One region of the Pseudomonas wenzhouensis genome, then DNA from elsewhere that is predicted to be linked to it. Evidence: riboswitches for the same ligand, from Rfam matches in the RefSeq annotation. Region 1 holds a riboswitch; each other region holds the start of a gene.
What was found. A riboswitch is a leader RNA that binds a small molecule or an ion and turns the genes downstream of it on or off. The one in region 1 is predicted to bind cobalamin.
Positions count from the first base shown of each region.

Region 2: another riboswitch for cobalamin. It lies ahead of J7655_RS18025 (TonB-dependent receptor domain-containing protein); the one in region 1 lies ahead of J7655_RS19275 (energy-coupling factor ABC transporter permease).
Region 3: another riboswitch for cobalamin. It lies ahead of cobO (cob(I)yrinic acid a,c-diamide adenosyltransferase); the one in region 1 lies ahead of J7655_RS19275 (energy-coupling factor ABC transporter permease).

Region 1 covers NZ_CP072610.1:4,124,391-4,128,545, forward strand. The annotation lists gene amn (AMP nucleosidase) at 1-337, opposite strand, end outside; gene J7655_RS19275 (energy-coupling factor ABC transporter permease) at 434-1,117, opposite strand; cobalamin riboswitch at 1,157-1,356, opposite strand; gene J7655_RS19280 (GntP family permease) at 1,820-3,205, shown strand; gene J7655_RS19285 (acyl CoA:acetate/3-ketoacid CoA transferase) at 3,340-4,155, shown strand, end outside.
Region 2 covers NZ_CP072610.1:3,872,164-3,876,318, reverse strand. The annotation lists gene J7655_RS18030 (cobalamin-binding protein) at 1-289, shown strand, start outside; gene J7655_RS18025 (TonB-dependent receptor domain-containing protein) at 354-2,201, opposite strand; cobalamin riboswitch at 2,290-2,495, opposite strand; gene dxs (1-deoxy-D-xylulose-5-phosphate synthase) at 2,568-4,155, opposite strand, start outside.
Region 3 covers NZ_CP072610.1:2,841,045-2,845,199, reverse strand. The annotation lists gene J7655_RS13020 (C40 family peptidase) at 1-624, shown strand; gene J7655_RS13015 (C40 family peptidase) at 709-1,233, shown strand; gene J7655_RS13010 (hypothetical protein) at 1,240-1,560, shown strand; cobalamin riboswitch at 1,600-1,810, shown strand; gene cobO (cob(I)yrinic acid a,c-diamide adenosyltransferase) at 2,001-2,612, shown strand; gene J7655_RS13000 (cobyrinic acid a,c-diamide synthase CobB) at 2,612-3,904, shown strand; gene bluB (5,6-dimethylbenzimidazole synthase) at 3,901-4,155, shown strand, end outside.

The sequences.
Region 1 (4,155 bases):
GCAAGGTGAAGTCATTCATCAGCGGGCGCAGCTGCTCCAGCAGGTATTTACGGAAGGCCGCTGGCTGGGTCACGGTGATGGCGTAGGTGCCTGGCACCTGTACCTTGGCATAGGCGCGCACGGTGGTCGGCACCTCGCCCTGGCACAGGTAGGTCAGGCGCAATTCGGGGTAGCGGAACAGGCAGTGTTCGCTGGCATCCGGGCGGATGCGTTCCTTGAGGTAGCGCTTGAGTGCGTGGCTCAGGGCGCCGGTGGCTTCCTGATGCAGCGCGGCAAGGCGGTCGACCGCCTCTTCGGGGGTGTTGGCAATGATGAAATCATCGGAGCAGGCTTTCACAGGCATCTTCCTGGCAGAACGAACGCCCCCATCTTGCCTGCATCCTCATGGCAAAACCTAGCGCGGCGACCGAACCAGCGGCCACCGCGCACTGCATCAGACCGCCGCCTGGTGCAGACGCACGTTGAACAGCGGCCCCTGACTGAAACGCGCCAGCGCCTTGGCAGCGGCCAGCACGCCCAGGTCGACCAGCGGTTCGATCAGGATCACGCTCATGTAAGCCAGGCCGAAGCTGCCCACAGCGGCCAGGTTATCGCTGGTGAAGCCATGGCCATAGAAGGCCCAGAAGCCGACCCAGGCAACAATGCCGCCCTGGTAGGCGGTCGACAGCGCCAACGCCTGCTTGTAGGACAGGTCGACGTAGGCGGTGCCCGGCGCAACGATACGCTTGGCCAACACACTGATGGCCCACAGCGGTACCAGCAGGGTGGTGACGTTCATGCCGTACTGCGGCAGATCGAACGGCGCGAACAACAAGCCCTGCAACAGCAAGCCAGCCGCCAGACCGACGGCCGTGGCCCCCGCGCCGAACAGCAGGAGCAAGGTCGAACCGAGGATCAGATGCACCTCGGAAACCCCCACCGCATGATGCGGCAACACCTCGAAGAAGCAGAACACCAGCGCGGTGGTCAGCAGGCTGCGCAGCGCCAGGGCGGTCGCCCCGCCGTTGTCGCGAATGGCATCACGCGCCAGTTTGGCGGTCAGGCCAAAGGCACCGACTGCGGTTGCGTAGCTGAGGAAGATCTTGGCGCCTTCGACGACACCGGGTTCGATATGCATGCAAGTTCCTTGATCGCGCCCACCGCGCGACGAGTTGGAGGATCGATGGATTCGATGGCAGGTCTCCTGGCTCACGGCTTGGCACTTCGCCCGCCTTCCCGACCGAAGTCAGTGGCATCCGGGCATCGTTCGCCGCTTACAGTTGCGGGGGCAGCCAGGGAATTGGCGAGACTCGCCGCACCCTGTTCCCTTTTCATCCGCACGCACGTGCGGGCGGAACCATCGGCGGCAACCTTACTCCGCCGTTCTGACAAAAGACAGCGCTCGCCCTCGAGTCGCTACCCGACCTTGATCGCAGACCCTGGCAGATCCGTCCATTGATCCCCAACACAGAGATCGCCTGCCTACGACGCCAGCACAATCCAGCAGGACCATAACGGCGAACCCCAGGCAAAACGAAACAGCGCTCTAATTCTGCGCCTCATAAATTCCAATTTCCTGGACAGAATTTCGCCCTTGCATTCCAAGATATCGGAATAAGTCCAGAAAAATGGACAACCACTCAACACCGCAACAGCCACGCCGAACCCGTCATAAACCGCTGCGCCCCTTTATCCACAGGCCTTAGCGCACTTTCCAAGAGGGCCCAACCGCGCACTGGCACGACTCTCGCTCTGTAAACCTCAGAGGCGCGCTGGTGTATCCGCGCGCTCACGATAGAACGGCCCTGAGCCGCTAGAACAACAACAAAAGGAACCAGCCATGGGTACCCTCGGTATTCTGATTTCCCTCGCACTGTTGATGTACCTCGCCTATCGCGGCATCAACGTCCTGATCCTCGCCCCACTGCTGGCTCTGCTAGCGTTGCTGTTCGCCGGTGATGTCGGCCTGCTGCTGCTCACCTACACCCAGGTGTTCATGAAGGCCATGGGCGGCTACGTGATTCAGTTCTTCCCGTTGTTCCTGCTCGGTGCGCTGTTCGGCAAGTTGATGGACGATTCGGGGTCGGCCCGCGCCATCGCCCAGGGCATCGTCGCGAAAGTGGGCAGCGAGCGCGCGATCCTGGCCATCGTGCTGGCCTGCGGCATCCTCACTTACGGCGGCGTCTCGCTGTTCGTGGTGGCCTTCGCCGTGTACCCGATCGGCGCCGCGCTGTTCCGCGAGGCGGGCATTCCCAAGCGCCTGATCCCCGGTGCCATCGCCCTTGGCTCGTTCACCTTCACCATGACCGCGCTGCCCGGCACCCCGGCGATTCAGAACGCCATCCCCAACCCCTTCTTCGGCACCGACGCCTTCGCCGCGCCAGGTCTGGGGGTGATTGGCGGGCTGATCATGTTCGGCCTCGGTACCTGGTGGCTCACCGCGCAGTCACGCAAGATGATGGCCGCTGGTGAAGGCTACGGCGAACACCGTGACGACCCAGTCAGCGAGGAGCGCGGCAACATTCCCGGCTTCTGGCTGGCACTGCTGCCGATCTTCGTGGTGATCGCGCTGAACTTCCTGATGGCCAAGCAGATTCTGCCGAGCGTCGACACCAGCTACCTGGCCAAACCGGAATACGGCGGCCTGCAGGACGCCAAATCGCTGATCGGTATCTGGTCGATCATCGTCGCCCTCGGCGCCGCCATCGTGCTGCTGATCGCCATGCACTGGAAGCGCTGGATGGATCTGAAGAAGAGCGTCAACGACGGCGCCTTCGGCTCCATGCTGCCGATTCTCAACACCGCCGCCGAGGTGGGTTACGGCACGGTGATCGCCTCGCTGGCCGGTTTCGTGATCATCCGTGACCTGGTGCTGGGCGTCTCCAGCAACCCGCTGATCTCCGAAGCGGTGGCGGTGAACATCCTCGCCGGCATCACCGGCTCGGCCTCTGGTGGCATGTCCATCGCGCTGAAGACCCTCGGCGAGCAGTACCTGGAAATGGCCAATGCTGCCGGCATCAGCCCCGAGCTGCTGCATCGCGTCGCCGCCATGGCCTCGGGCTGCATGGACACCCTGCCGCACAACGGCGCGGTAATTTCGCTGCTGGCGATCTGCAAGCTCACTCACCGCGAATCGTACAAATTCATCTTCGTCAACACCGTGGCCTTCCCGCTGCTGGCACTGGCGGTGGTGATCACCCTGGGCACGCTGTTTGGAAGCTTCTAAGCCATAAGAGCCTTCCAGACGCTGCGCTTTCGCTCAGCAAAAGGTGTAGGCGCCAGCTTGCTGGCGATGCTTTGAACCGCATGGATCGCCAGCAAGCCGGCGCCTACATGACCCCTTCGTCACGAGTACCCGCAATGAGCAAGATCATGACCGCCGCCGCCGCCGTGGCGCGCATCCCGGACAACGCCAACCTGGCCAGCGGCGGCTTCGTCGGCATCGGCTTCGCCGAGCAGATCGCCATCGCCCTGGAACAACGCTTCGTGGCTGAACAGACGCCGCGTGACCTCACGCTGGTGTATGCCGCCGGCCAAGGCGACGGCAAGGGTCGCGGCCTCAACCACCTGGCCCATGAAGGCCTGGTACGCCGGGTGATCGGTGGCCACTGGGGGCTGGTGCCGGGCCTGCAGAAGCTGGCAGTGGATAACCGCATCGAGGCCTACAATCTGCCGCAGGGGGTGATCTCCCAGCTGTTCCGCGATATCGCTGCCGGCAAACCGGGGCAGCTGTCGCGCGTCGGTCTGGGCACCTACGTCGACCCGCGCCATGGCGGCGGCAAACTCAACGCGCGCACCACCACCGATCTGGTGCGACTGATGCCCATCGATGGCGAAGACTACCTGTTCTACCCGACCTTCCCGATCCACGTCGGCATCGTCCGCGCCACCAGCAGTGATCCCGATGGCAACCTCAGTTTCGAGCGCGAGGCGCTGACCATCGAGAGCCTGGCCATCGCCATGGCCGCGCGCAACTCTGGCGGGCTGGTGATCGCCCAGGTCGAGCGGATCGTCGAGCGCGGCTCGCTGAATGCGCGCCAGGTGAAGATTCCCGGCATCCTGGTGGACTGTGTGGTGCTGGCCGAACCCGATAATCACCAGCAAACCTTCGCCACGGCCTACAACCCCGCCTTCGCCGCCGAAACCCGCGTGCCGGTGGACAGCCTGACGCCGATG
Region 2 (4,155 bases), 250 kb from region 1:
CGAGCAACTGATCGGTGATGCCTTGCAGGTGTGCGGTGCGCGCAACCTGTTCGATGATCTACCGCAGCCGGCGCCGCAGGTCAGCGTCGAGGCGGTGCTGGCGCGCGACCCGGATGTGATACTCGGCGGCAGCAATGCCGAGCTGAGCGCCTGGCAGGCCTGGCCGCAGTTGCATGCGGTGCGTGAACATCAGCTCTGGGCGGTGCCGGACAAGGGGCTGGAACGGCCCAGCCGGCAGATGCTGGGCGCCATCGAGCAGTTATGTGAGCGGATGGCGGCTGCGCGGTAGCCCCTTCAGGCGGTGCGCACGGCGCACCCTACAGCGATGCTAGGGTGCGCCGTGCGCACCGAGGTCAGAGTTGCGGCGTCCAGGTGACGGCGAATAATGCGGTGCGGCCGGCGCTGTTGTAGCCGAAACGGCCATTGGGTGTGCTGTAGGTTGCTTCTGCGTAGTCCTTGTCCAGCAGGTTATCCAGCTTCAGGCTCAGCCCGAGTTCCTCATTGGCCTGCCAGGCGGCGCGCAGGCTGAGCAGGCCATAGCCGCTCATCTCGATTTCGTTGTCGGCATCATCATAGCGACCACTGATCGCACGCCAGCCTGCGCCAAGCGACACATCGCCGAAGCGGCGGTCAAGGTCCAGACTCAGCGTGCGTTTGGCCCGGCGCAGCAGGGTATGACCGCTGTCGCGGTCACGTGGGTCGATCAGGGCCAGAGCGAGATTGCTCTGCCAGCCGAACAGCTCCTGTTGCATGGCGGCCTCGAAGCCATTGATCCGGGCTGTCTGGATGTTCTGTGGAATGAAGCTTTCGTCGAAGACGATGGCATCTTCGATTTCGGTTCGATACACGGAAGCCTGCAATGAACCTGTGTCGCTATAGCGGCTACGCCATTGCAGCTCGTAGCTTTCAGAGCGCTCGGCTTGCAGCTCGGGATTGCCATACCACGGGTCGTAGAGGTCATTGAAGGTCGGCGCACGGAAGCCTTCGCTATAGGACAGAATCAGGTCGTTGGCATTATCCAGTGGCAGGGTCAGCGCCGCGTTCCAGATGTTCTCGCTACCGAACTGCTGGTTTTTGTCGTGACGAAGCCCCAGCTCGGTCGAGAAGGTGTCGCCGATGTAGCGGTGTTGCGCGAAGGCCGCTTGGTTCCAGCGCGAGTCCTCGGCGAAGGTTGTACTGCTGTGCAGGCGATCCTCGTACCAATCAGCACCGACCAGCACTTGCTGGTTATCGGTGAGCGTCAAGGTGTTTACCCAGTTCACAGCGTCGCGATAGGTGGTGTAGGTAAAAAATGAATAGTCTGGCGCTGCCGACGAGCCATCCCCCGTTTCGCGCTGGTCTTTGCTGTGACCCAGTTCCAGGCGGCTGCTCCAGTGCTCGTTGAAGCGGCCATCGATGAACCCGGAAAGGCTGCTGAGCTGAAAGTCCGTTGTCGGTAGCAGGCCGGTAAAGACATCGTCGTATTCCACCTGCCCGCGCTGATCGAGCGCATTGAAGCCAACCTGCAGTGTTTCATCGAAGCGGTGCGAAAGATTCAGGCTGAGCGAGCGGTTACGGTAGGCGTCGTCGTCGCCATTGGCACCGAAACCGTCGCGGGTGGCGTCGATGCCGGCCGTCTCGTCCAGGGCCGCACCCAGGTGAAAGCGAGTGCGCTGGTCGCCGCCGGCCAGACCAAGGCTGCGCTGGTAAGTGCTGTCGCTGCCTGCCGCCAGGCGCGCGTAAGGCTTGAGGCTCCGGCCATCGCCCTGACGGGTGAAGATCTGAATTACCCCACCAATGGCGTCGGAGCCATACAGCGCGGAACGGGCGCCGCGTACCACTTCGATACGCTCGATCTGCTCGGGGGCGAGAAACTCCAGGCTGCTGGTGCCGCTTGAGGCTGCCGCGATGCGTTGTCCATCGACCAGTACCAGAGTCTGTGCAGTGCTTGTGCCGCGCAGAAAGACGCCCGTCTGGCTGCCGGCGCCGCCCGTGCGGACGACGCTGATACCGGGGACGCGTTCGAGCAACTCGGCGACGCTACTGACCTGCAGACGTTCGATGTCGGCCCGCTGGAATACTGTGGTGGCGGCAGTGGCCTGCGCCAGTGGTTCGGCCTGGCGCCCGGAGGTCACCACCAGAGGCTCGCTCAGATAGGGCTCGGCCGCCCATGACAGAGCGGGCGCGAGAGTAATGGCCAGGGCCAGGCGTGACAGTTTCATTTTCTTTCCTCAAAGGTCGGCAGACGTTCGAGGAGGGCAGGCGCAAGCGCGCGGACAGGCGGCGCTTGACCGTGTCGCCCTCCGCAACACCAGTCGCACCGCCTTGGCCGGTCTCCGGGCTCTCGACCCAGATCCGCCTTCCCAGGTTGCCCCAGTGGCTGTTGGACGTGGCGCAAGCACCGAGGCTTGCAGTCGATTACCGTTGCGGGGGCAGCGTCGGCATTGCTCGTGATGAGCGCACCGACTTCCCGTTTAACACTGCTTGCGCAGCGCACCCTGGCGGAACATGAATGGCGCGCACCTTAGTGTGCGCGCGTATGAATGACAAGCAAGCTCCGCTCATTCAACGATGAGCGGGCTTCATGCTCAGGCTTGCAGCAGGCTGAGACGCTCACGTACCGCACGTTCGATGCCGGCTTCGTCGAGGCCGCACTCGGCAAGCATCTGGCTCGGCTTGGCGTGCTCGACGTAGTAGTCCGGCAGGCCGAGGTGCAGCATCGGTACCTGGCGGTTCTCGGCGGCGAAAAATTCGCTGACCGCGCTGCCGGCGCCACCCATGATGCTGTTTTCCTCGAGAGTCACCAGCAGTCCATGGCTGTCTGCCAGTTCGCGCAGCAGGGCTTCGTCCAGCGGTTTGACGAAACGCATGTCGACCACGGTGGCATCCAGCGTTTCACCGACGCGCAGGGCTTCGGCCAGTTGCACGCCGAAGGCCAGCAGGGCGACGCCCTGGCCCTGACGACGCACCACCGCCTTGCCGATCTCGAGCGGCTCCAGGCCAGCATCGAGCGGCGCGTTGGGGCCGCTGCCGCGCGGGTAGCGCACGGCGGCCGGGCCGTCGAACAGGTGGCCGGTGGTGAGCATGCGGCGCAGCTCGTTCTCGTCGCTCGGGGTCATCACCAGCATGCCGGGGATGCAGCGCAGGTAGGACAGGTCGAAGCTGCCCGCGTGGGTCGGGCCGTCTTCGCCGACCAGGCCGGCGCGGTCGATGGCGAACAGCACGTCGAGGTGCTGCACGGCGACGTCGTGGATCAGTTGGTCATAGGCACGCTGGAGGAAGGTGGAGTAGATTGCCACCACCGGCTTGGCACCTTCGCAGGCCATGCCGGCCGCGAGGGTGACGGCGTGCTGCTCGGCAATGGCGACGTCGAAGTAGCGCTCGGGGAAGCGCTCGCTGAACGCCACCAGATCCGAGCCTTCCTTCATCGCCGGGGTGATGCCGACCAGGCGCGCGTCCTGCTCGGCCATGTCGCACAGCCACTGGCCGAACACGTTGGAGTATTTCGGGCCGCTGGGTTTCTTGGGCGCGGCGACGGGCGTTACCGGCTCCAGCTTGGTGATGGCGTGGTAGCCGATGGGGTCAAGCTCGGCCGGGGCGAAACCCTTGCCCTTCTTGGTCACCACATGAAGGAACTGCGGGCCGTCGAGGTCGCGCATGTTGCGTAGTGTGGTCACCAGGGTGGGCAGGTCGTGGCCGTCGATCGGGCCGACGTAGTTCCAGCCCAGTTCTTCGAACAGGGTGCCGGGCACCAGCATGCCCTTGGCGTGTTCCTCGACCTTGCGCGCGATTTCCCAGGCGCCGGGCAGGCGCGAGAGGATCTTCTTGCTGCCCTCGCGCATGCTGGCGTAGGTGCGGCTGGAGATGATCTTGGCCAGGTAGTTGGACAGGCCGCCGACATTCTTGGAGATCGACATGTCGTTGTCGTTGAGGATCACCAGCATGTTGGCGTTGACGTCGGTGGCGTGGTTGAGCGCCTCGAAGGCCATGCCGGCGGTCAGGGCGCCGTCGCCGATCACCGCCACGCTCTTGCGCTTCTCGCCCTTGAGACGGGCGGCGATGGCCATGCCCAGCGCCGCGCTGATGCTGGTGCTGGAGTGGCCGACGCCGAAGGTGTCGTACTCGCTCTCGCTGCGTCGCGGGAAGGCGGCCAGGCCGTCCTTCTGGCGCAGGGTG
Region 3 (4,155 bases), 1.3 Mb from region 1:
ATGCTAAAACGCTTCGCACCCCTCGTGCCTCTTGCACTCACAGTCTTTCTCGCTGCCTGCGCCGGCCACTCGCCGCAACCGCAGATCAGCGATGCCAAGGTCGAGCCTACTGCGCGTCCGCTGGCTCATCAGGCCGAGCCTGCTGACGATGAAATCAACGCGCTGATCGACGACAAGCCCTATGAAATGCCGCAACTGGCCGATAGCCTGCTCGATCTTGGGCGTTCGCTGATCGGTACTCGCTATCGTTACGGCGGTACCTCGGTGCAATCCGGTTTCGACTGCAGCGGTTTCGTCGGTTACCTGTTCCGTCAGGAAGTCGGTCTGGAGCTGCCGCGCTCCACGCGCGAGCTGATCAACCTGGATGCGCCCAAGGTGGCGCGGGCTGATCTGGAGCCTGGTGATCTGATCCTGTTCAATGACCGTGGTCGTGGCCGCGTCAGCCATGCGGGCATCTACCTGGGCGATGATCAGTTCATCCATTCCAGCAGTAGCCGCAGTGGTGGTGTGCGTATCGATAGCCTCGATGACAGCTACTGGAACCGCAGCTATCTGCAAGCCAAACGCGTGCTGGCGCTGGCTCAGGTGGAAGAGCAGGCGCCTGCCGACAAGCGTCATAACTGATGTTGCATGGCGTAACCCAAGGGTTGCGCCGTTTGTCGTGACTCGGGCAGAGTAGGGCGCATTGGACTCTGGATCGCCTCGCTAATGCCTCTCACGACCCGTGTCGCCCTCATTGCTCTTGCGCTGTTGCTGGCTGCCTGCAGCAGCCGGGCACCTTCTCCGCAGCCAGTCCATACCCCGCCAATCGCCTCGCCGTCCTACCTGGGTGGCGCAGAGGATGTGCTGTTTCGTGCGCTGGGGCTGGTCGGTACACCTTACCGCTACGGCGGCAACACCCCGGAAGGCGGCTTCGACTGCAGCGGCCTGATCGGCTATGTCTACCGTGATGCCGCCGGCATCAGCCTGCCGCGCTCGACGCGTGAACTCATTGCCATGCGTACACCTGCGGTGCGCCGCGATGCATTGCAGAGCGGGGATCTGGTGTTCTTCGCCACCAATGGTGGTCGCGCCGTCAGCCATGCCGGTATTTACGTGGGCGATGGGCGTTTCGTCCATGCACCGTCCACTGGCGGTACCGTACGGCTGGACAGCCTCGACAATGTCTACTGGCAGCGCGTCTATCTCGATGCCAAGCGTGTGATCACGCCCGAGCTTGCCCGTAACCCCTGATCCGTCATGGTCGAGCCCATCCGCCTGCCGCCTCAGCCGGAGGTCTGCGAGTTGTGCGCGCGACCTGTAGCGCTGACGCGTCACCATCTGATTCCCAAGGCCCTGCACGACAAACCCTATGTGCAGAAGCGTTTCGATCGTCATCAGCGCATAACGGCGACGCTCTGGGTGTGCCGTGCCTGCCACAACCAGATTCACCGACTCTTCAGTGAAAAAGAGCTGGCACTGACCTACAACAACCGGGGCCGGTTGCTGGCCGATGATCGCTTGCGCACCTTTGTCGAGTGGCTGGCCAGTAAACCGCCGGGCTTTACGCCCAGGCATTGAGGCGTCCCGGCGTTGACGTGCAGGGCTGCCAGCCTCTACCCTGCGCGCCTTGCTTCAGGTGCCCCTGCGCCATCATCCGTGATGGCGCAGGGGTGAAACAGGGAAGCCGGTCCGAATGCCGGCGCTGCCCCCGCAACGGTAGGTGAGTCAAACACCGCTCAAAGCCACTGTGCACTGCACGGGAAGGCGCGGTGCCGAACCTTTGGGTTCACTCACGAGCCCGGAGACCGGCCTGTCGCAGTTTCACGGCATCGCGGAGGGCGTTGTCCGGCCAACGCTCCGGTTCTACCGGGGCGTTCGTGTTTTTTCGTCTTCCGCTTGCCTGACCAGCCATTGGCGCCTGGATGAGTGCATGCGGATCGTCGCGATCTTTTTGCTCATGACCGTTCGTACTGTTCGCTGAACAGGCGGCGCGGGTGCCTGACGTGCAGGAGCACAGCATGAGTGAGACCGCCGAACGCGATGCCCGCCACAAGGCACGCATGCAGCGCAAGAAAGCCCTGATCGACGAGAAGATCGCCCAGGCCCAGGACGAATACGGCCTGCTGCTGGTGCACAGCGGCAATGGCAAGGGCAAGAGCAGCAGCGCCTTCGGCATGGTTGCGCGCGCTCTGGGTCATGGCATCAAGGTCGGTGTGGTGCAATTCATCAAGGGCGCGGCCAGCACTGGCGAAGAGACCTTCTTCCGCCGTTTTCCCGAGGAAGTCAGCTACCACGTGATGGGCGAGGGCTTCACCTGGGAAACCCAGGATCGCCAGCGTGATATCGCCAAGGCGCAGGAAGCCTGGGCGGTGGCCCGGCGCCTGCTCAGCGATGAGTCTGTCGGCCTGGTGGTGCTGGATGAACTGAATATCGCCCTCAAGCACGGCTATCTCGAACTGGATGCGGTGTTGGCGGATATCGAAGCGCGGCCGCTGCTGCAGCATGTGGTGGTGACTGGGCGTGGCGCTTTGCCGGGGATGATCGAGGCGGCTGATACCGTCACCGAAATGAGCCTGGTCAAGCATGCCTTCAAGTCCGGGGTGAAGGCGCAGAAGGGCATCGAATTCTGATGACGACACGTCACTGTCCGGCGTTGCTGATCGCCGCCCCGGCTTCCGGCCAGGGCAAGACCACCGTCACCGCTGCCCTGGCGCGTTTGCATACGCGCCAGGGGCGGCGGGTGCGGGTGTTCAAGTGTGGCCCGGATTTTCTCGACCCGATGATCCACGCCCGCGCCAGTGGCGCACCGGTGTACCAGCTCGATCTGGCCATGGTCGGCGAGGCTGAGAGCCGTCGCCTGCTGTGGCAGGCCGCCGGCGAGGCCGATCTGATCCTGATCGAAGGGGTGATGGGGCTGTTCGACGGCAAGCCCTCGGCGGCGGATCTGGCCCGTCATTTCGGCGTGCCGGTGCTGGGCGTGATCGACGGTGCGGCCATGGCGCAGACCTTCGGCGCCCTGGCTCATGGCCTGGCCACCTTTCAGCCGGACTTGCCCTTTGCCGGCGTGCTCGGCAATCGCGTTGCCAGCACACGCCACGGCGAGATCCTGCGTGATGCGCTGCCGCCGAGCATTCGCTGGTTCGGCGCCTTGCCGCGCAGCGCTGCGGTGGAGCTGCCGAGTCGGCATCTGGGCCTGGTGCAGGCCGCTGAGCTGGCCGATCTCGATGCGCGCCTTGACGCCGCCGCCGATGCCCTGGCCGCCAGCGCCAACGTCGACCTGCCGCCTGCGCTGAGCTTCGCCGCGCCGCCGTTCGATGAGCCTGCGCCCCTGATGAAAAATGTGCGTATTGGCGTGGCGCGTGATGCCGCGTTCGCCTTTTTATATCAAGCCAATCTCGACCTGTTGCTGGCGCTCGGTGCCAAGCTGCATTACTTCTCGCCACTGGCTGACAGCAGGCTGCCGGAGGTGGACAGCCTATACCTGCCCGGTGGTTATCCTGAGCTGTACCTGGCCGAGCTGGAAGCCAATCAGGCCATGGCCGCAGCGATTAGGGCTCATCACCAGGCTGGCAAACCGCTGCTGGCTGAATGTGGCGGCATGCTCTATCTGCTCGATGAACTGCGCGACAAACAAGGCGTTAGCGGGCGCATGCTCGGCTTGCTGGCAGGCAGCGCTGCGTTGCAGCCGCGGCTAACCGCTTTGGCCCTGCAGGCAGTGACGTTGCCGGAAGGCGAGCTGCGTGGTCATAGCTACCATCACTCGCGCCTGGACAGCCCGCTCGAGCCGCTGGTACGCGGCCGCTGCCCGAATGGCAAGCCGGTAGCCGAGGCGGTGTATCGCCTGGGACGGCTCACCGCCAGCTATATCCACTTCTACTTGCCGTCCAACCCGGAGGCGGCCGCCGCGCTGCTGCGTCCATGAGCGAGCACGCCTTCAGCCTTGAGGAGCGTGCAGCGGTGTACCGCGTCATCGCCGAGCGTCGCGATATGCGCCATTTCAACGGTGGCGAGGTGCCGGCCGAGGTATTGGCGCGTTTGCTCGAAGCCGCTCACCACGCCCCGAGCGTCGGCCTGATGCAGCCCTGGCGCTTCGTGCGCATCCGCGATGTGCAACTGCGTGAGGCGATCCATGGGCTGGTGGAGGCCGAGCGGGTGCGCACCGCCGAAGCCCTG